DNA from 3 places in the Bifidobacterium adolescentis ATCC 15703 genome. Region 1 is predicted to be linked to each of the others. Evidence: riboswitches for the same ligand, from Rfam matches in the RefSeq annotation. Region 1 holds a riboswitch; each other region holds the start of a gene.
The links. A riboswitch is a leader RNA that binds a small molecule or an ion and turns the genes downstream of it on or off. The one in region 1 is predicted to bind thiamine pyrophosphate.

Region 1 (6,741 bases):
TTCGTGGGATTGCTTGAATGTGATTATTCGACATCCATATCGAAACCATCACAGTACATATCGGTGTTACGTTCGATATCGACGGCATGCACCAGATCAAGCAGATTGAAGCCGCCGTCGTGATGCCAGCCGGATTTCGCGCGATTCATCTCGCCTACCGGGCAGATGCGGTCGATGCCGGTCTCGCCGACGCGTTGCGCCACGTCGAACAGCCGGTCCGGAGCGAGCGCCACACCGCAGGTCTGCAACCATTGCGCGTAAGGGCGCAGCGTGGGCAGCGCGTCCTCGACATGGTCCACCGCCACGATGTTGACGGTGCGGTTCAGTGGTGTGGACAGCGAGTCGGCCATGCCGATGGACGGATAGTACAGCACCGTCCAGTCGGTGCCCGAACGCGACTGCACCACGAACGGGTCGTCGGACGGCGCATCATCCGCGTTGCCGGCCGCGGCGGCCATCGGGCCGGCGCCCAGCATCAGCGCTTTCATCTGCGCGGTGGAACGCAACCGCTGAATCGCCATGGACTCCTCTTCGGACGGTGTGGAACGGGGATATTTGCGCTGCTGCCCGTCCAATTCGCTGGCAAGCAGTTCGGCGACCTGCGCCGGAGACATCGCGCCGCCACGTTCCACGAACATGGTTTGCGGCGCCAGACAGCTTTGCTGGTCGTATGTGGCCACGTCGATCGCCATACGATGCACGGTGCCGGCATACAGGTCGGCGCGAAGCGCCTCGCGGCCGATCAGCGAGAAGCCGATTTTCGCGCCGTAGCTGAGGAAAGGCTTTCCGGCACGTACGCGCGGGCGAATCGCCTCGGTGGTGTGCGACGAACCGTACGCGACCACCGCATCCGCCTCGCCAATCGCGGCATCCTCCAAATCCACGGTGCCGCCACGCCAAGGCACAATCGCCAAAGCGTCCGCCATATCGGGGTCGACGCTTGCCAGGGAACGGGCGAACAGCACCGGCATCAGCGGCTCGTCGAACGACGATTTGCCGAGAATCGCGCTTTTCGTCAGCAGACCCATCGTCATGCTCCACACGGGAATGCCCGGCACATTGCTGGAAAACACGTGGAACGACAATTCCGGACCGTACAGCCGCGTGTATCCGCCCGAACGGTTCGGGCGATACTCGTCAAGCATCTGCGGGCAATTCAACTCGTCATCCACGAAACGCAGCAGCTCACGCCGACGGAACATGCGCATGTACCGCTTCAATTCGATACGCACCATGGACGCGTCATAGCCGGTGACCGCGGGAATGAGCCGCTCCGCAAGCCGACGTTCCGGATATTCCGGATCCGTCCACAATTCTACGGCGCGCGCGATCACGTCGACGATCCCGTCCGTGGAATACCGCGCCAGTTTCTCGGCGCGATGCCGCCGCACCGACGCCGCCAGCGCATGCACGGCATCGGCGTCGAGACGGGGGAAACACAACGTCGCCGTGCCGCCATCGGACGCCGTGACGTTGCGTGTGTCGAAATCATGGAACTCGAAATCCCGCGGCGCGTGGAAAATGTCGACGTCGCTCATGCGTTGGCCGCCATCACCTCGTCGACGGTGATCGAACAGCCACGCGCCTCGGCGCCTTTCGCACGACCGTTCAGCACATAGCCATGTTCGGTGCGCACACCCAGATCCTCCGTCAGAATAGCCAGGCACGAATTCCAATTCGCCAGATCGTAATGCGCGATCACACCCTGCTCGCCATCGGCGACCGGCGTAAGCGAAGCCGGATCGAGGAACACCGAACGCACCCACGACGGCGTGGCTTTGAGATAATTCGACGAACCATCCGTGTAATAGGACAGGATGTTCTGATCGTAGATCTGCGAACTCAACTCCGTCATGCCATACATGTTCACGCAATGCGAGCGCTTCACGCCGAACACTCGTTCGAACGCCGCATACAGGTCGTCGACCGTCATGTCGGTGCGCGTGCTTTTGAAACCGCCCGTATCGAACACGCGGGAATCGGCGGCCAGAGCGTAGGTCTTGCCCTGCTTGTCCAGATAATCCAGCAGATACAGGTAGGCGGAGGAGGCGCCCATAAGCATCACCGGTTCGCCGTCGGTCGCGGCCTCGTCGAGGAAGCGCTCGACACCTGTGAAATCAAGGCCATCCTCATGGAAGAAGAAGCCGCTGCCTTCGGCGCCGCACTGCTCCACGGCGCGGGTCAGATATCGGGACAGCGACGAATGCTCGTTCATGTCCCATGCGGGGGAGAGGACTGCGATGCGGATGCGCTCGCGGTCGGGCATGATGAAATGCCTGAACGGCACGATCATCGACTCGTCCCACACTTGCAGGTCGGGGTGGAAGTTGCGCCCGCGTTGACCGGGATGCGTGGTACCGCTGGTGGTGAACACCGCTTCGCAATCCTGTTCGGGCACGGAGGTGAGCGTCAGCATTTTGAAGCCGTCCACCGGCATGGGGGGAATCTGCATCCAGTTGGCGAGCGTCTGCGGCGTCACGCGTTTGGACATGCAGTAGGCGCGGTATGGGAGGTTGTGCTCGAATTGAAAGGCGAAGATATGCTTCGCCAGCGTGTCGAACGCCTCATCGGGCGCCTTGCCGCAGCCGTATTGTGCGATGAAGTCGAGCACCTCCCGTTTGATGGTTTCCTTCGTCTCGTCGATGTTCGTGGATTCCTGCGATTGCCCCATGCTCATGCCATGTCCTTTCCGTCGTATGGTTGTCGGATTATTCGGATGCTTTCGATTATTCCGCTTGTTTCGTCCGCTCGTCTGCGTGTTGTGCGATAAAGTTCGGCAGGTCGATGATGAGGGCCTTGAGAATCACGACGCTGAACGCGCCGACCAGAATCGAATTCGAGAAGAACACGTGCGCTCCTCCTTCAAGACCACTCAACGCGTTCGGCAGGGCGATGCCAAGCAGCAGGGAAAGGCCGATCACCACTTGGGTGCGGTCGTCGCTTTCCACCTTGCGCAGCGTGTTGAAGCCGGTGCTGATGAGGCTTGCGGCGGCCGGCAGGAAGATGGCGCCGATCACGGGAGATGGGATGAGCGACAGCACTGCGCCCGCCTTCGGAATGAAACCAAGCACCACGAACACCACGCCGGCAATGATCACCGGCACGCGGGTGCGGGTCTTGCCTTCGTCGGTGACTTTGAGCAGCGCCACGTTCTGCGGATACGCGGTGGTGGTGAAACCGCCGATCAGCGAGGAGATCGCCGAACCGGCGGCCTCTCCGGCAAGACCGTAACGCACCTGGCGGTCCTGGAGCTTCGTGCCTTGGATCTCCGTGGCCGCCTGATACACGCCGAGGGCTTCCATGATGGCCACCAGATAGGCGATGAAGAACGGTACGAAAATCGCCGCGTTGAAATCGAAACCGCCATACGGCATGAACTTGGGCAGGCCGAGCCACGGCTTGGAGGCCACCGCGGAGAAGTCGGCCATGCCGAACGCCAGAGACAGCGCGGTGCCCACGACCAGTGCGATCAGATACGACAGCGCCTTCACCATGCCCTTGCCGAACTGGGAAAGCACCACCACCAGCACGCAGGTGATGATGGAGACGGCCAGCGTCTTCGGATCGGCGGAGCCCTTGTCTCCCGGCGCGCCGCCAAGGAACTCGCTCAATGTGAATCCCGACAGGGAGACGCCGACGAGGAAGATGATCACGCCCGATACGATCGGGGCGAACAGGAACCGCAGCTTCTCGATCACACGCGTCAGGCACAGCACCAGGAAAATCAGCGAGCTGATGAAGATGGACGTGCCGGCCGCGGCAAGTGATCCGGCGGTGCCGGCGGCGATCATCAGCGCGTCGAACGCCGCGGAAGGACCCTGAACGATGGGCAGGCGCACCAGTTTCGTGGCCTGGATAAGCGTGACCAGGCCGGAGACGATGAAAATGGCGTTCACCATGTTCGACGACAATGCCAACGGCAGACCGATGGCGCCCGCCACGAACACCGGATCAAGCCACACGTTTGATACGAGCACATGCTGCAATCCCAGCAGGGCGTTCTTCGGCGTGACCTTCTTTTCGGCTGACGAACCGGCTTCCGCCACGCTCGTTTCGGTTTTCTTTCTGGTTGCGGCATCGCCGTGCGGCTGCGTCTGTGTCGATGGCTTTTCGTTGGCCATGGTGTCCCTTCTCGACTTCCATTGGGTATGTGCACAAGCCGAAATACAACGGAGATCGTCTCTACGGGACGCGACGCGTTTTGCCGGTACTGTTCCTACGCAAGCATTACCTTGATCAGGTCAAGGGTCCGGGCGGTCGCCCGTCTCAGCCGTATTCGGCACCCCTGTACTTCGACGCGCCCAATCATAACGCCACCGTCCAACCGAAACAGGAAAAAATACGGCATGCGTGTCCGTTGCATGGGGACGCATGCCGTATTTCTTTTCGAGAAGCTGCCGACGCTTATCTGCGACGCCTGATGGGAGCCAGCTCGAACACCTCGTCGGACGTCTTCGCCACTTCCGGACTGTGCGTGACGATGATGACGCAACGATGCCCATCATGCGCCAACGTTCGGGAAATACCCATGATGTCGTCCTGGGTGGCCAGGTCGAGATTGCCGGTCGGCTCGTCAGCGACGATGATGGAAGGGCCGTAGCTTAGCGCGCGGGCGATCGCCACACGCTGCTGTTCGCCGCCGGACAGGTGCAGAATCCGCTCGTTCGCGTATTCCTTCGGCAGATGCACCTGTTTGAGCAATTCTTCGACGATTGCTTTCTTCGGCTTGTCGAACGATTTGCCGGACGCGTCCATCGACAGGATGATGTTCTCCGCCACCGTAAGGTTCGGCAGCAGGTTGAAGCTTTGGAAGATCACGCCGCTGTCATGGCTGCGAAAACGGTATCGGTCTCGTTCCGACAGGTCGGTGCCGTCGACCAGCACCATCCCTTCCGTGGGATTCGCCAGTCCCGAGATCAGTGATAGCAGCGTGGTTTTGCCTGCTCCGGACGGTCCGGTGATGGCATGCACTTTGCCGGCTTGGAAATCGTGGCTGATGTTTTTCAGCACGCGTTTGCCGCCTTTGGTGTAGGCATAACTGACGTTATCCAGCTGCAGCGTAGGCGGGCCGGTCTGCTGCGATTGTGCGCCGTTGGTCTCGACGGCTTCTTTTGCGATTGCCGTATTGGCGGTATCCGCGGAATTCGTTGTCATGGGAGGTCCTTTCCAGAAAAAACGTGCGATTGGATTGTCAGGAACGGTCGGCGAGCGATTTGGAGATGATGGCATCGCCATCACTGCTCGCGTCATAGCCGAACACCTTGCCCTTCACCATGGTGAAGCTGCCATTGGAGGCGTTGGCGATGGCCTCGTCGCTGGAGAAGCCGATTAGGGAGAAATCGCCGCTGACCATGCCCGCGCCGTCTTTGCTGCCCGCGACGTCGCCCATTTGTCCGTCGGGGACGCCGGGCTGTTCATCCTGACGGTTGCCGTTATCCGTACCGGCGGTATCAGACGAATCCTTCATATTGGACGAGCCGGACGAGCTGGAGGAATCCGAACCGGACGAATCGGTGACCGGCTGGAAATCGTCGGTCGCCGCCAACCCCGTGGTCTCCATATAATATGTGGATTTCACCGCGGATGAAGCCTTCGCGTACTTCTGATAGTCGGCAAGCGAAAACTGCTTGTCGGCCAAAGCGGAACGCATGGCGTCGAAGTCAGGTTTGGCGGAAGCATCGGACGAATCGGAATCCGACTTGGACTGCTCGCGCGATTCGGAAATGAGTTTGCCGCGATCAAGGCTGATCTGCGCGGTGACGGTGGTGTTATCTAATCCGCTGCTTCTTGCGGTGGCGGCCGCCTGCCGGATGGATAGGCCGATTGTGGCGGCAGCGGCGATGATGGTCACGATGACGATGATGAGCATATTGCGTCCCTTGTTGCGGGTGACGCTTTTCCATGCGTTTTTGACGACGAACATGGCTGTTTCCTTATGTGTTTCGATAGATATGAGCGATTGATGGTTCCGCGCCGCTCGCGATCGGCGTTTATGCTGATGGTAAAAGTTGTATCTTGGCATACAACAGAAAGACGCTTTGTTCGCGCTGGGATGTGGCTGGATGTTTTCTGGACGCCTCGAAACATGACATGGCCGCGTCGCCAACCGCTTCGAAGGTGTTAGGCTAACGCGTATGCCTATGAAATCCGAAGTCATTGCAAACCCAAGGGCCGAACGCGTCCGCAGGGTCTCCGAACTTGCCGACAGGAAAGGCCGCAAGCGGTCCGGCAGGTTCATGGTGGAAGGACCGCAGTCGGTACGTGAACTGCTCTCCTGGCATCCCGACATCGTCGAGGATCTGTATGTGGAGGTCGTCTCTGCCGAGCCGGACGCGGCTTTCATCACGCCTACCGTGGCGCAGATGGCCGGCAAGGCCATGCAGGCCGGTGCTTACGTGCATAAGGTGACGCATGCCGTCATGCAGCACATGAGCTCCGACGCGCAGGGAGTGCTCGCCGTCGCCGACATGCGCGCTTTCCTCGATTCCGCCGTCATTGATGGCGATTTCGACGAACGCACGATGGTCGCCGCGTTCTGGCAGGTGCGCGATCCGGGCAACGCCGGCACCGTGATTCGTTCCGCGGATGCGGCCGGTTGCGCGGGCGTGGTGCTGGTGGACGACTGCGTGGACATCTTCAACCCGAAGGTGATTCGTTCCACTGCTGGCTCGCTGTTCCATCTGCCGGTCGTCTCCATGGGTACGGACGAGTATTTCGATTGGTGTGCGGAACGTGGACTCG
Region 2 (6,741 bases), 260 kb from region 1:
GCGCGCGAGCCTCCTGCGGTTCCATATCGGTCTGGCCGATATGCACGCCATCCACCTTGATGCCCTTGTCGCGCGCCTGCCACACCACATCCACGCGGTCGTCGATCACAAACGCCACGGAATCGGACTTGCCGCTGTTCTTGATGACCTGCGCGATATCGCGGGCCATTTCGGTGATATCCTTCGCATCCGCGTTCTTGGCGCGCAATTGGATGAACGTCGCGCCCCCACGCAACGCGTCATCCACCACATCCGTCACCGGCCGGCCCTTGCAATCCTGCGGACCGACCACGAAATACGCGCTCATATCAAAGCAGTCGCGCATCGAGGCGAATGGATAATTATTCATTGGTCTCCCCTTTGTTGTTCTTTGGGTAAGTGCTCCAGAAGAAGTCTTGTTATTTTCCGTTTATTTTCCGTCGCACCGCACTGAACGTATATATTCCGTATATACGATTGCGATGGTGCGAAACCATCCACGGAACGTTGCGGTCAGTTGGTTTCGATGATGTCGGACGCGGCCACCTGGTCGGCGGTGACGTTCCACAGCGCGTCGAGCAGCGCCACCTGGAACGAACCGGGGCCATCGGATTTGACTTCGGCGATTTCGGACGCACGATCATACAGCAGCGACGCGGCAAGGGCGGCGACCAGCGGCTCGGCCACGGCAAGATACGTTGCGGTCACGCCGCCGAGCGAACAGCCGGCGCCGGTGATCTTCGTCATCATCGCGCTGCCTCCGGGCAGGCGGAACGTGCGCTCGCCGTCGGTCACCAGATCAACCGCGCCGGACACCGCGACCGCGCCTGCTCCAACGGGGGAGCGCTTCGCCAGATGGCGGGCGAGACGCTTGGCCGCGTCGACCGCGGCATCGACCTCATCGACGGCTTCCACGCCGGCGGGACGGGTCGCGGGCGTGGTGCTGTCGGCGTCGGCGAGTCCCCACATCGCGTCGAGCGCGATGATCTCGCTGGCGTTGCCGCGCACGATGGTCGGCGGAACGTCACGGAACGATTCGAGGATGGCGGTGCGTGTCTCGCCGATGCCGGCCGCGACCGGATCGAGCACCCAGGTTTTGCCGTTCTCATGTAGCTTGCGCGCGATCTCGGGCAGCGCGTTCTTGAAGAACGGCAGCAACGTTCCCACGTTGATGTAATTGGATCCTGCGATTTCGGCGGTGGCGATCACGTCATCCGGCAGATAGCTCATGGCCGCGGTGCCGCCCGCGGCGAGCTGCGCGTTGGCCACCAGATTGATGGTTACGAAATTGGTGAACGACTGCGCCAATGGTGTCTGCCCGCGCACGTCCGTGACGGCTTGTTTGATGGCGGCACGCAATGTGCCGAGTGCGTCATTGGTGGATGGGTCATCGCTCATGATCTGCTCCCTACGTTGGTCCTAACCAACAGGTTCAAAGGGTCAGGCGTTCATGCCTATCTCAGCTTGATGGACTTGGACATCAAGCACCCCCGCATGTTTACAACAGTGGTTAATCTATCTGCGTCCCTTGACAGGCGCGATTCCGTAGGTGATTTTGGGCTTCCGTAGGTGGTTGCTGCCGGATAAGCATCGGCGAGATGCCTGGAATTAGGCGTTTGCTCGTGTCCGGATTCGAAGCTGACCGCCTACGGAACGCAAAAATCACCTACGGAACGCAGTCAGTCGCTTTGCGTCGTGTCGATGACGTTGCTGCAGTATGCCGTCCTGCCGGCAGTCACGTCGGCGTAGAAGCGCTGTTTTTCATCGATGTATGCGATGGCTTTACGCAGTTCCTCCAGTTGCGTCTCCAGATGCTCGCGTTTTTCGGCAAGGATTTCCTGACGTTCCGGTATCGATGACTCACCTTTAAGACAGAGTTGCGTGTAGTGCCGCATCTCCTTGATGCCCAGACCGCAGCGTTTGAGGCATGTCAGGCCGTTGATCCATGCGATGCATCGCTCGTCGAAGACGCGTCGGTTGTTCTGGTCTCGTTTGAGACCGGGCACGAGTCCTGAATTGCAATAGAACTTCAATGCTTCGTAATTCATGCCGGTTAGTTTGCAGGCCTGCTTCATCGTATAGGTTTTCATGTTCTTATGGAGTGGCACTGCCGTGATTGCCATACGTGGCTCCTTTCGGACGCTGCGCGGCAGGACGTTCGGCGGGTGCCGCCGGATGGGGTCGGGCTTGAGGCGCATTGTTCTTTTTGTTTGTACCTATCATGTCACATTTCCGGTTATTAATACCGGTAGATAGTACCGGCGTGCCGTAATTTGACCGGTAGCAGCTACCGGATTTTATCGTGGGGGTCAGAACGGCATACATGCCGGCACTGAATACCGACGAATTTATGGAAGGAAAAACAGTGGAATACGTGAAACTTGCCAACGGTATTGAGATTCCGAAGATCGGATACGGCGTCTTCCAGATCAGCAAGGACGATGCTCCTCGCTGCGTGCGCGAGGCCATCGAGACCGGGTACCGCCATATCGACACCGCACAGTCGTACTTCAACGAGGCCGAAGTCGGCCAAGGAATCAAGGATTCCGGTATCGATCGTAAGGATCTGTTCCTCACTACCAAGATCTGGATCAGCAATTACGGCTATGAGAACACGCTGAGGTCCGTCGATGTGTCCTTGAAGAAGCTTGGCACCGACTATCTCGATCTGGTGTTACTGCACCAGCCGTTTTCCGATACCTACGGCGCGTGGCGTGCACTCGAAAAGCTCTACAAGGACGGCGTGATCCGCGCCATCGGCGTGAGTAACTTCTATCCGGATCGTCTGGCCGATATGGTCGCCTTCAATGAGATCGCCCCGATGGTCGATCAGGTCGAGACTAATCCGCTCAACCAGCAGATCGAAGCTCGCAAGAACATGGTCAAGCGGGGCGTGGCTCAGGAAGCATGGGCTCCGTTCGGGGAGGGCATGCAGAACATGTTCTCCAATCCCACCCTGGCCAGGATCGGCGAGGCGCATGGCAAGTCCGTCGCGCAGGTGATCCTGCGTTGGCTCACCCAGCGCGACATCGTTGCTCTGCCCAAGTCCACGCACAAGGAGCGCATGGAAGAAAACCTGAACATTTTCGATTTCCGGCTCTCCGACAGCGAGATGGCAACCATCGCGGGCCTTGACACCAAGACCAGCATGTTCTTTCGCCACGACACCCCTGAGGCGGTCGACCGCTTCGTCGGTTATGTCAAGGAACGTGCCGGCCGCGAATGATTCCGGTCCATGACATGGTCGGTGCCGGCAGCACTGTGTATCTGGGCTTCCCGATTTGGTGGATGGCACCTGTTTGGCTGGTGAACGATTCCGTCAAATCCAACGATTTCGCAGGTAAGACGATCATTCCGTTCTGCACTTCCGCCAGCTCCGATATCGGCAACAGTGCATCCACGCTCCAGAAAATGGCAGGCAGCGGTACATGGCTTACCGGGCACCGTTTCTCGGAATCTGTTTCCGAGAAGGACGTGACCGATTGGCTGATTTAGTCCAAAAACGGTATCGCCGAATAGCGAAGACATGGGGCGACCATTGTACGTTCGGCTGCAGCATTTCGTGTGCTGAATAGCAGGTCGCCTCTTCCACGCTCTTTTGAGTATCCCATCCGAATGTTTAAGCCGGCGTGGAAGTAGTAAGTGGTATGTGTGCTGTCCTGCCTTGCAGGAAGACATGGCGGGCATTTTCATTATGATGAAACGTCATCAAATATCGGATTATTTCCGATAATCATTCCACGAGATGGGCTTCCCCGTATTATTTCCTGAGACGTTTGTGACGTCCCTATGTATTTGCGTGCGGGGATAGAATTGTTGACGGAAGAGAACCGTGAAAGGAATGTGCGTTGGCGAGAAATGACGGGAGTCGAAGGAGGCGGGGCGGTCTTTGCGATAGGTTGTTCGGCGATCTCAGTGCAAAAAAGTTGCGTAAGGTGTTGTTTGGCGCTGTTGCGGCAATTGTCACTGTTGCAGTTGTCCTGTTTGTGTGGAACGGTGTCGTTAAACCTGTTTTTGACAATGCAAGGACCGAATCTACCATCAGTGTGGAAAGCCAGTTGCAGGCGGCTGTGAATATCGACGATCTATCGACCGCGAAATTCCATTATGGCGGTGTTGCTGTAAAGAAAGACAATGCTGGTAAGGACAAGTGGCATGTTGCATATGAGGCGACGGTGACTGCTGGCGTCAAGATGAGCGATATCACGTTCGAAGTGGACGATACCGCGAAGACCGTCACTCCGATTCTGCCGAAGCCGACTATTGGGGACGTCGTGGTTGATAGCGGCAGCCTCGACTTTTTCGAGAACAATCCGTCCGTTGAAATTGATGAGGTGATCAAGCTTTGCAAGCAGGATGCGCAACAGGAAACCAAGACAAACGGAGACATTATTTCTATTGCTGCCAGCAATCTTGAACAAACTGTGGATGCGTTGACCAAGGATCTCGTGGAAGCAAAAGGATACAAATTGCAGAAGGCCGAGACCGTAAAGCTCACTAAGGAGACCGCGCATGCTGACGAATAATCGTTCCATGAAACGTGCGATTGCCGCATTATGTGTTGCTACGCTTGCATGTTCTGCTGTAGGGTGCGGCGAGGAAAAGAAAGAAGCTATCCCAACTTTCTCGAATGCCACGTATATCGCACAGATGGCCACATTAAAATGTTATTACCACAACACGGCCAAGCTCAGTCATGAGGGATCGTGGTTTTTCAATAATGGCTACAAACGTATGTGGATGGAATACAGTGGCATCGTGAAGTACGGTATTGATGCCGATAAAGTAACAATTAGTCCAGATGCCAACGGTCATAAAGTAATCATTACCGTGCCTCCAGCTCACGTGTTGGATGATCCGGACGTAAATGAGAAGTCGTTCAGCAAACCGCTGGTGAGCACTGGTTTCGCCACTTCGATTACCGCCGAAGAGAAAACGGAAATGTTTGATAAGGCCCAGCAAAGCATGCTGAAGCAGGCGAAAACCGATTCGGCGTTGCTTGCCCAAGCCGAAGCTCGCGCGTGGACTATTCTAGAGCAGTATGTGCGCAATGTGCTTGGCGACGACGCGAAGAACTGGACTATCGAATTCAAGGATGTGCAATAGTCGCCAAGCGGAAACCGACTCACATCACCCGCAATTGCCATCGTGGATGGCTGTGGCCAGCTGGTCGCTGTGCGCATCCATCGCGTATTCGGCGACGCCCTGCTGCTGGTCGGCGATGCGGTTGCGATCGGCCCCGAAAAACAGCACCGAATAGGAATTCGTCACCGCCTCGGTGCGGTCGGCCGCGATCGTCGGTTGGGTGGTGCCGCAGGAGACCATGATCGAACGGTGCGAGAGCTCGTGCTTGACCATGTCCACCAGCCAAGGGCTTCGCGCGGTCTGCGTCCAACCTGGGTGCGTGGTGAGGATATGCACGACATCCCGCTGCGTGCGGTCGGGCATCTGGCAGTAATAGGCCGCCACGAATCCGTTCGGATTCTCACCTGACTGGCCGCCGCAGTTGAATTCCATGGTCTGCTCGATCTGCACGCCCATCGTTGATACCACGTTCGTGGCGAGCGTGTACCATCCGGCCGGATCGAGATCGCCGTTGCGCTCAGGTACGGCGATCGCAGCCGCCGAGGCTTCCTCGCTGTGCAGATTGCTGACCGCGGACGAGACCTGCTGCTTCACGTCCGAGCGCAGCTTGTGCAATGATTCCAGTCCGGTGAGCATTTCCCGCATCGACGAATACTCACGCTGTTTGCCGTATCGGTCGATGAGCTCGTTCACCTGCGTCGGATCGTCCACCTGCAGCAGCCATTGCGCCGCATGCTGGCTGAAATCGTCCGCCATGGCCGCGTCGACCGCGCTGAGCAGCTCCTTGGTCTGTGCGTCGAGATTATGGGCCGCCACACGCATGCTGTCGATGATGGTGCGCTGCTGGTCGCGGTACAACAGCCCGATGATGCGTTCCTGCGGATTGTCCGACAGCAGATACTTGATCTGCTTGGTGTCGGCAAGCCGGTCGTAATCGTCCATATACTGTTGCACGGTTTCGATGTGTGCGGCGAATTGATCCGGATCATCCAGGCTCTGCGCGAACGTGATGCTGTCCTGCGCGGTCTGCCGGATGTCCTGCATCGTTTCGATCTGCGGCTTGACGTTACTGACCGCGTCGCTGGTGGTGGTGCGGAGGAAATTGGCGACGCTGGCGATGACCGCAAGCACGACAAGCACGCCCACGATGCGCAAGACATTTCGCCGGCCGCGCGAATTCGGGTTGTGGTACAGCATATCTCCAGCCTACTTTGTGTAATGCATCGTCTGCCGCCGTTCCGATCGCTTGCCGCATGGTCTCCCGTGCGCATGCGGGACGGCGGCTGGGCTGTCAGCATGTGACGGTAGGCTGTGCGGTTGTAAAGACCCCAAACCATTCAATCCAGAAGGTGCATTGTGGCTGTATCCAAACTCGATGAAGTCGTATCCCTCGCCAAGCGTCGTGGCTTTGTTTTTCCCGCCGGTGAAATCTACGGCGGAACCCGTTCCGCATGGGATTACGGTCCGCTCGGCGTGGCGTTGAAGGACAATATCAAGCGCGAATGGTGGCGCTCCATGGTCGTCACCCGTGGCGACGTGGTGGGCGTGGACACCTCCATCATCCTGCCGACCCCCGTGTGGGTGGCTTCTGGCCACGTGGCCGTCTTCAACGATCCGCTGGTGGAATGCCTTAACTGCCACAAGCGCCAGCGTTCCGACAAGCTTGAGGAATCCTAT
Region 3 (6,741 bases), 1.0 Mb from region 1:
CGCATATCGAAGGCGTGGACGGCACGGTTTCCGGTGCCACTGTGAGCCTTACGAACATTGCCGACGGCTTCCAGCTCGCGCCGAACGGCTGGATGAACTTCTTCATGAGCTTCCAGATGGTGTTCTTCGCCTACCAGCTCATCGAATTCGTGGGTGTGACCGTGTCCGAAACCCAGAACCCGCGCAAAGTGCTGCCGAAAGCCGTCAACGAGCTGATCATGCGCATCCTCATCTTCTACGTGGGCGCGCTCGTGGCCATCATGGCGATCGTGCCGTGGCGCAACTTCCACCAGAACGCGGACGGCTCGTTCGGCTCCCCGTTCATCATGGTGTTTAAGTACGCGGGCCTCGACTGGGCTGCCGCGCTCGTGTTCTTCGTGGTGATCACCGCAGCCGCGTCAGCGCTTAACTCGCTGATCTACTCGGCTGGACGCCATCTGTACCAGCTCGCGCAGGATTCCGAATCGCCCGCCATGCAGCGTCTCGGCGAAGTGTCGGACCGCAAGGTTCCGGCGAAGGCGATTATCGTGTCCGGCTGCATGATCCTGTTCTCCCCGCTGATCAACGCGATTCCGGGCGTTTCCGGCGCGTTCGTGCTGTTCGCCTCGGCCGCCAGCGCCGTCGTGATCTTCATTTACATTCTGACGATGCTTGCTCACCGCCGCTACCGTCAAAGCGCCGACTTTCTGCCGGACGGCTTCGTGATGCCGGCCTGGCAGGTGTGCGATTGGATTGCGGTCGCGTTCTACGTGGTCGTGTATGTCACGTTGTTCCTGTCTTCCGACACGCTCGGTTCCGCAGTCGCCGGCCTGGTCTGGTTTGTCGTGTTCGGTGGCTACTGCCTGCTGCACGAGCGGTTCCAGAACCGCGACCTGAAGGCGGCTCTAGGGAAGTAGACGTATTGCCTGTCGCTGCGGTATGCGTGGCATGCGCGTGTTGCGCTACGTGCCGCGCATCTGACGAAAGAGGGTCGGTGGAAACCTTGCGAAAATGTGCGTCTCCACCGACCCTCGTCGTGTAATCGCAATAAAACAGTGCGAAACGTTAGTGCACGAATCGTACGAAACCGACGCGAATCAGCCGATGTAGTCGGCCTCGTTCGTTGGGCTGGACGGCACGGCATGATCTTCCGTAACCTTGCCCAAGCCAGACAAATACGCTTCACGACCAGCTTCGATCGCCTTCTTGAACGCGCGTGCCATCAGCGGAATATTGCCGGCGGAAGCGATGGCCGTGTATGCCATCACCGCGTCCGCGCCCATTTCCATGGCTTCCGCAGCCTGGCTCGGACGGCCAATACCAGCGTCGATAATCACCGGAACATTGGAATTCTTGATAATCACTTCAATGAAATCGCGTGCACGCAGACCCTTATTCGAGCCGATCATCGCGCCAAGCGGCATCACGCAAGCCGCACCTGCGTCTTCAAGACGCTTCGCCGCAATCGGATCGGGGAACATGTACGGCATGACCACGAAGCCTTCTTTTGCCAGCTGTTTCGTGGCTTTGATGGTTTCCTCATTGTCGGGCAGCAGATACTTCGCCTCATGCTCGATCTCCACCTTCACGAAGTCCGTCTGGCACACTTCGCGCGCGAGACGGGCAATACGCACCGCTTCCTCTGCATTGCGTGCGCCGGACGTGTTCGGCAGCATGGTGATGCCCTTCGGAATGTAGTCGAGCAGGTTGTTTTCGGTGGTGCGGCAGCGGCGCAGCGCCATGGTGACGATCTGCGTGCCCGCGTTCTCGATGGTCGCCTTGATGAGGTTCAGGTCGTAACGGCCGGAACCGAGGATGAAACGGCTCGTGAACTTGTGCCCGCCGAGGATCAGCGGGTCGGCGTCGCCGGTGGCGATCTCGTCGTACGCATGAGCGTCCGGCTCCGGCAGGATCGCCGTGTTCGTGGTGGTGCCGACCAGCTCGTCGAGCGTGGCGTTCGGTGCGGCCGCGACGTCGGCGGCTGCGGTGGTGATGGTGTTTTCGGTGCTCATCGTCGGTTCCTTTCGTTGGGGTGTTTGTTGTTGTTGCGATTGCTGTGCTGCTGTTGTGTTGCCGTTGCGTCGCTGTTGTGTTGTGTGCAACGTGCGTTTGTAATCGCAATAAAAATTTCGATTACGGCAGTGGAGTAACGTAGCAGTGCGTCAGGCGTCTTCCTCGCCGAGGATCAGTCGCGTGATCATGTTCGCTTCGTGGCAGGCGACCACGCCCACGCGCGGCGCCATCAGGCCGGCACCCGGTACCGGAGCCGTCTCGCCATCGCCACAGAAGTAGAAGTTCTTCGAAACGCGACGCGTGCTCACCAGGTTGGAGCTGCGGAAGCCGGCCATGCCGGACGCGCTGACGAGCTTCTTGCCCGGCAGATTCTCCAGCACCGCGTTGACGAGCATCGTCTTGTTTTCCGGCACGTCGAACGCCTCGCAGATGATGTCCTCGTTTTCGAACAGCGTCGGCACGTTCTCGTCGGTCACCTTGACGGTGTCGATGGTGATGTCCGTGAACGGGTTGATTTGGCGCAGATTGCTGCGCAGCGCCTCCGTCTTGTACTGGCCGAGGTCCTTCAGGAAATACTGCTGGCGATTCAGGTTCGTCATATCCACGCGGTCGAAGTCGATCAAGTGCAGGTGGCCGACGCCGATGCGGGTCAGCGCCACCGCGATGGTGGAGCCGAGGCCGCCGCAGCCGCAGATGGCCACGTGCGCCGCGTCGAGCTTGTCCTGTGTGGCGGCCGTGTGACGGTCGAGCAGGGCTGCGCGGATCTCCTCGCGGCTGACCAAGGTGGCCGGGTCGGGCTGGTTGTCGAAAGCGTGCTGGCGGGCGTCGATCTGCGCCTGCGATGCGGATGGTTCAAAAGTCATGGTTGTTCTCGTATTCTCGTTTCCGTTCGTATGGTTTGTTTCGCTGCTGTGCTCAGCCGCCCTGCACGAACGTGACGATTTCCAACGTGTCGGTGCCCTTGAGCTGCGTCTGCGCACGCTGGGCGCGCGGCACGATCTCGCCGTTGAGCTCCACGGCCACGCGGTCGGCGCGCAGACCGCGCTGCTCCACTAGTTCGGCCACGGTGATCGGCGTGGCGACGTCCTCTTCCTTGCCGTTGATGATCATTTCGGTTCCCTTCTGTATGTCAGGCCCCACGAGTGCCGTTCCCGCCGAAACGGACGTTCAGAACTGCTTTGTGGGCTTCCGAGCGTCTGCTTCCGGTGAATCGGACATTCACGGTTGGTACGAAAAAAGGGTCGCCGAAGGAACCGTACCCTATGAGGTGGTGCGCCCCTCCGTGACCCTAATCACGCGATATTCGGTTATCGCGAACGGAAGATGAGATACGCCTTGCGGCGCGAACAACCCGTCTCCTTACGGCGGCATTACCCGCATCAAGTCCTCGGTCGAAGCTGTATGAGCTCCCTCTCAGCCTTTCGGCTCCCGTTCGGTTGTGCCTTTATCTTCGCGCAGGCGCCCGACAAGCGTGCGCCGGTTCACGTTGGGTTAGTCTTGATGTGAACATGTGCGAATCGGCTGCGTGCTTGCAAGGAAGGGGAAGATGATGATGAACGGTGAGTTGGCAGGATTTACGATTCCTCGGCTCGGCATGGGAACGATGGCTTTGGCGATTGAGGGGCGTCCGGATCGCGATACTGCGATTCGTACGATTCATGCCGGTTTGGACGCGGGTGTTCGCTATTTGGATACGGCTTGGTCGTATTATCTGCCGAGCGAGCCTGGCACTGGCACTGCGAAAGATTTGGGGTACGGCGAAAAGTTGGTGCGTGATGCGCTCGCTTCGTGGAATGGCCCCCGAGATGAAGTGCTGGTCGCCACGAAAACTGGCTATCGACGCACCATGGAGATCCCCGCTTTTGTTGCTCCTGTGTCCGATTCGCCAGAATCGGACACTCAGGGGCGGGATTCCGAGGGCTGCAGTCGTCGGCCTGGCGGGGAACGCCAGCATTTGCAGGCGGCGGGCAGTCAATACGGGTGGATGGCGGATTCGCGCCCCGAAACCATGATTCGTGACGCCAAGGAATCCGCGCTGCACTTGGGCGTCGATACGCTCGACCTGTTGTATTCGCACGGACCGGACCCGGAAGTGGCTTATGAGGACCAGGTCGGCGCGCTGAAGCAGCTGCTTAACGAGGGCGTGATCCGGTACGCGGGCATTTCCCGCGTGGACAACGCGCAGATCGACATCGCCCGCGAGATTCTCGGCGACAAGCTGATCGCCGTGCAGAACCAGTTCTCGCCCTCGCACCCCGACCCTGAGCATACGATGGAGCACTGCGCGGAACTTGGACTCGCGTTCGTGTGCTGGAGCCCCCTCGGCGGCTTCCTCGACGCGTTCGACCAGCGCGCGTACGACCCGTTCCGCACGGTCGCCGGCAACCACGGCTGCTCCTACCAGCGCGTGGTGCTCGCCTGGGAACTGAGCCGCTACGAGCGGTTGTTCACCATCCCCAGCGCCCGCAATCCGCAGGAAATCAACGATTCCTTCGCCGCCACCGAACTGACGCTCACGCAGGATGAGCTGGCGATGCTGAACGCCTCCGTCGACGCCCGTCGCGGCTGAATTCCGCGCAATACGTACGATTGGCCGCGCCCGATTCCGCACAATAATCGCGATTCGGGCCGCGGCCTTTTTCGTGCCTTCTGTAGCTTGCTCGCTGCAAAATCGCCCTGGGAATAACTTACACTGTAAAATGTTTACACTGTAAGATATTATGACGGCGATTGCGACGGAAGGAGGTGCCGCGTGGGCTTTGAAGAGGAACTGTTCCACGAATTGGCGACCAACACATGGGACAAACGCTCGCGCATGCAGCAGGAGATGGTGAAAGGCGCGAAGGGCGAACCCTTCGCCGTGCAGGAACTCTATAGGAAAGGCCCGCTGACGCCATCGCAGCTCGCCTCTTCAATGAAAACCACCACCGGACGCGTGTCTGCACTGTTGTCCGCACTGGAGAAAAAAGGCCAGATCACGCGCGAATCCGACCCTGACGATCGCCGTGTGGTGCACGTGAACCTTACCGAAGCCGGCAGGGAGCGCGCCGAACGTCAGCGCGAAAGCATGCGCGAGGCGATCTGCTGGATCTTCTCGCAAATGGGGGAGCGACGCGCGCGCGAATTCGTTGAGCTCACCGAGGAATTCACCACGTACATGTCGCTGTGCATGCCCGGCAAACCGCGCCCCACGGCGGACGAGGTCAAAGCCGCGTTCTCAGGAAACGCACAGGAAGACGCGTAGTATCTTACGCTGTAAATAATTCACAGTGTAAGTAATCGCAATCCAGTAATCGCAAAAACCGCGAAAAATCGCAAAAACTAATCGTAAGAAAACAAGCAAAACACAAAACAAGAGAAGGAACCAAGCATGCTTCGCATCGTACGATACCTCTCCAAAGCGGAGATCGGTCAGATGCTCGTCGCGCTGGTCAGCATCGTCGGTCAGATCTGGCTTGACCTGACCCTGCCGGACTACATGGCCGACATCACGCAGCTCGTCGAAACCCCCGGCAGCGAAATGCACGACATCTGGGTGGCCGGCGGCAAAATGCTGCTCGTCTCGCTCGGATCGGCGGCCTGCGCCGTCGTCACCGGCTTCATCGCCGCGCGCGTGGGCGCCTCGTTCAGCCAGCGCCTGCGTTCGCTTGAATTCAACAAGGTGGAAAGCTTCGGACCGGCGGAAATGAACCGTTTCTCCACCGCGTCGCTCATCACCCGCTCCACGAACGACATCACGCAGATCCAGATGTTCATCACCATGGGCCTCATGATGATCGTCAAAGCGCCGATCATGGCCGTGTGGGCCGTGTGCAAGATCGCAGGAAAGGGCTTCGATTGGACGCTCGCAACCGGCATCGCCGTGGCCATCCTGCTGGTGGTCATCGCCGTGCTCATGCACTTCGTCATGCCGAAGTTCAAGGCCATGCAGCGCCTGACCGACAACATCAACCTCGTGGCGCGCGAGAACCTCACCGGCCTGCGCGTGGTGCGCGCGTACAACGCCGAGGACTATCAGGAAGCCAAGTTCACCGAAGCCAACAAGGAACTCACCGAAACCCAGCTGTTCACCAACCGTGCCATGGCCATCATGATGCCGTTGATGAACACCATCATGAACGGCCTGATGCTCGCCGTCTACTGGATCGGCGCGTACCTCATCGACGCTGCCGAAGCCGTCGACAAGCTCACCACCTTCTCCGACATGGTGGTGTTCTCCAGCTACTCCATCCAGGTCATCATGAGCTTCCTGCTGCTGAGCATGGTGTTCGTGCTCTGGCCGCGCGCCGACGTGTCCGCGCAGCGCGTGCTCGAAGTCATCGACACCGAGCCGATGGTCACCGACGGCACGCAGGACGCGGGCAAGCCGGGCGAGGAAGGCGAAATCGAATTCCGCAATGTGAGCTTCGCCTACCCCGACTCGCGTCACGCCATGCTCGAAGGCGTCAATTTCAAGGCGAAGAAGGGTCAGACGGTGGCGTTCATCGGCTCGACCGGCTCCGGCAAATCGTCCCTCATCAACCTCGTGCCGCGTTTCTACGACGCCACGCAAGGCGAGGTGCTCGTCGACGGCGTCAACGTGCGCGACTACAAGCTGAAGGCGTTGCGCGACAAGATCGGCTACGTGCCGCAGCAGTCGTTCCTGTTCAAGGGAACGATCGCCAGCAACGTCGCGTACGGAGATACGGACCGCGACGACGACACCGTGCGCCGCGCATGCGACGTCGCGCAGGCGACGGAATTCATCGA

Region 2: it holds a riboswitch for thiamine pyrophosphate, as region 1 does, so the genes downstream of both, BAD_RS06060 (hydroxyethylthiazole kinase) here and BAD_RS04985 (solute carrier family 23 protein) in region 1, are expected to answer to the same signal.
Region 3: it holds a riboswitch for thiamine pyrophosphate, as region 1 does, so the genes downstream of both, thiS (sulfur carrier protein ThiS) here and BAD_RS04985 (solute carrier family 23 protein) in region 1, are expected to answer to the same signal.

Annotation. Positions count from the first base shown of each region.
Region 1 covers NC_008618.1:1,154,471-1,161,211, reverse strand. Annotated here, with positions in the region: gene BAD_RS04995 (acyl-CoA reductase) at 24-1,538, opposite strand; gene BAD_RS04990 (coenzyme F390 synthetase) at 1,535-2,677, opposite strand; gene BAD_RS04985 (solute carrier family 23 protein) at 2,727-4,121, opposite strand; TPP riboswitch at 4,195-4,297, opposite strand; gene BAD_RS04980 (ABC transporter ATP-binding protein) at 4,405-5,154, opposite strand; gene BAD_RS04975 (hypothetical protein) at 5,192-5,923, opposite strand; gene BAD_RS04970 (TrmH family RNA methyltransferase) at 6,135-6,741, shown strand, end outside.
Region 2 covers NC_008618.1:1,411,048-1,417,788, reverse strand. Annotated here, with positions in the region: partial or broken gene BAD_RS06065 (thiamine phosphate synthase) at 1-349, opposite strand, end outside; gene BAD_RS06060 (hydroxyethylthiazole kinase) at 493-1,377, opposite strand; TPP riboswitch at 1,368-1,481, opposite strand; gene BAD_RS06055 (MerR family transcriptional regulator) at 1,659-2,102, opposite strand; gene BAD_RS06050 (aldo/keto reductase) at 2,330-3,205, shown strand; gene BAD_RS06045 (flavodoxin) at 3,202-3,474, shown strand; gene BAD_RS06040 (DUF4230 domain-containing protein) at 3,828-4,505, shown strand; gene BAD_RS06035 (DUF4230 domain-containing protein) at 4,492-5,085, shown strand; gene BAD_RS06030 (hypothetical protein) at 5,110-6,210, opposite strand; gene BAD_RS06025 (glycine--tRNA ligase) at 6,421-6,741, shown strand, end outside.
Region 3 covers NC_008618.1:123,714-130,454, forward strand. Annotated here, with positions in the region: gene BAD_RS00465 (amino acid permease) at 1-896, shown strand, start outside; gene BAD_RS00470 (thiazole synthase) at 1,077-1,991, opposite strand; gene thiF (sulfur carrier protein ThiS adenylyltransferase ThiF) at 2,142-2,855, opposite strand; gene thiS (sulfur carrier protein ThiS) at 2,908-3,102, opposite strand; TPP riboswitch at 3,331-3,434, opposite strand; gene BAD_RS00485 (aldo/keto reductase) at 3,539-4,561, shown strand; gene BAD_RS00490 (MarR family winged helix-turn-helix transcriptional regulator) at 4,745-5,236, shown strand; gene BAD_RS00495 (ABC transporter ATP-binding protein) at 5,363-6,741, shown strand, end outside.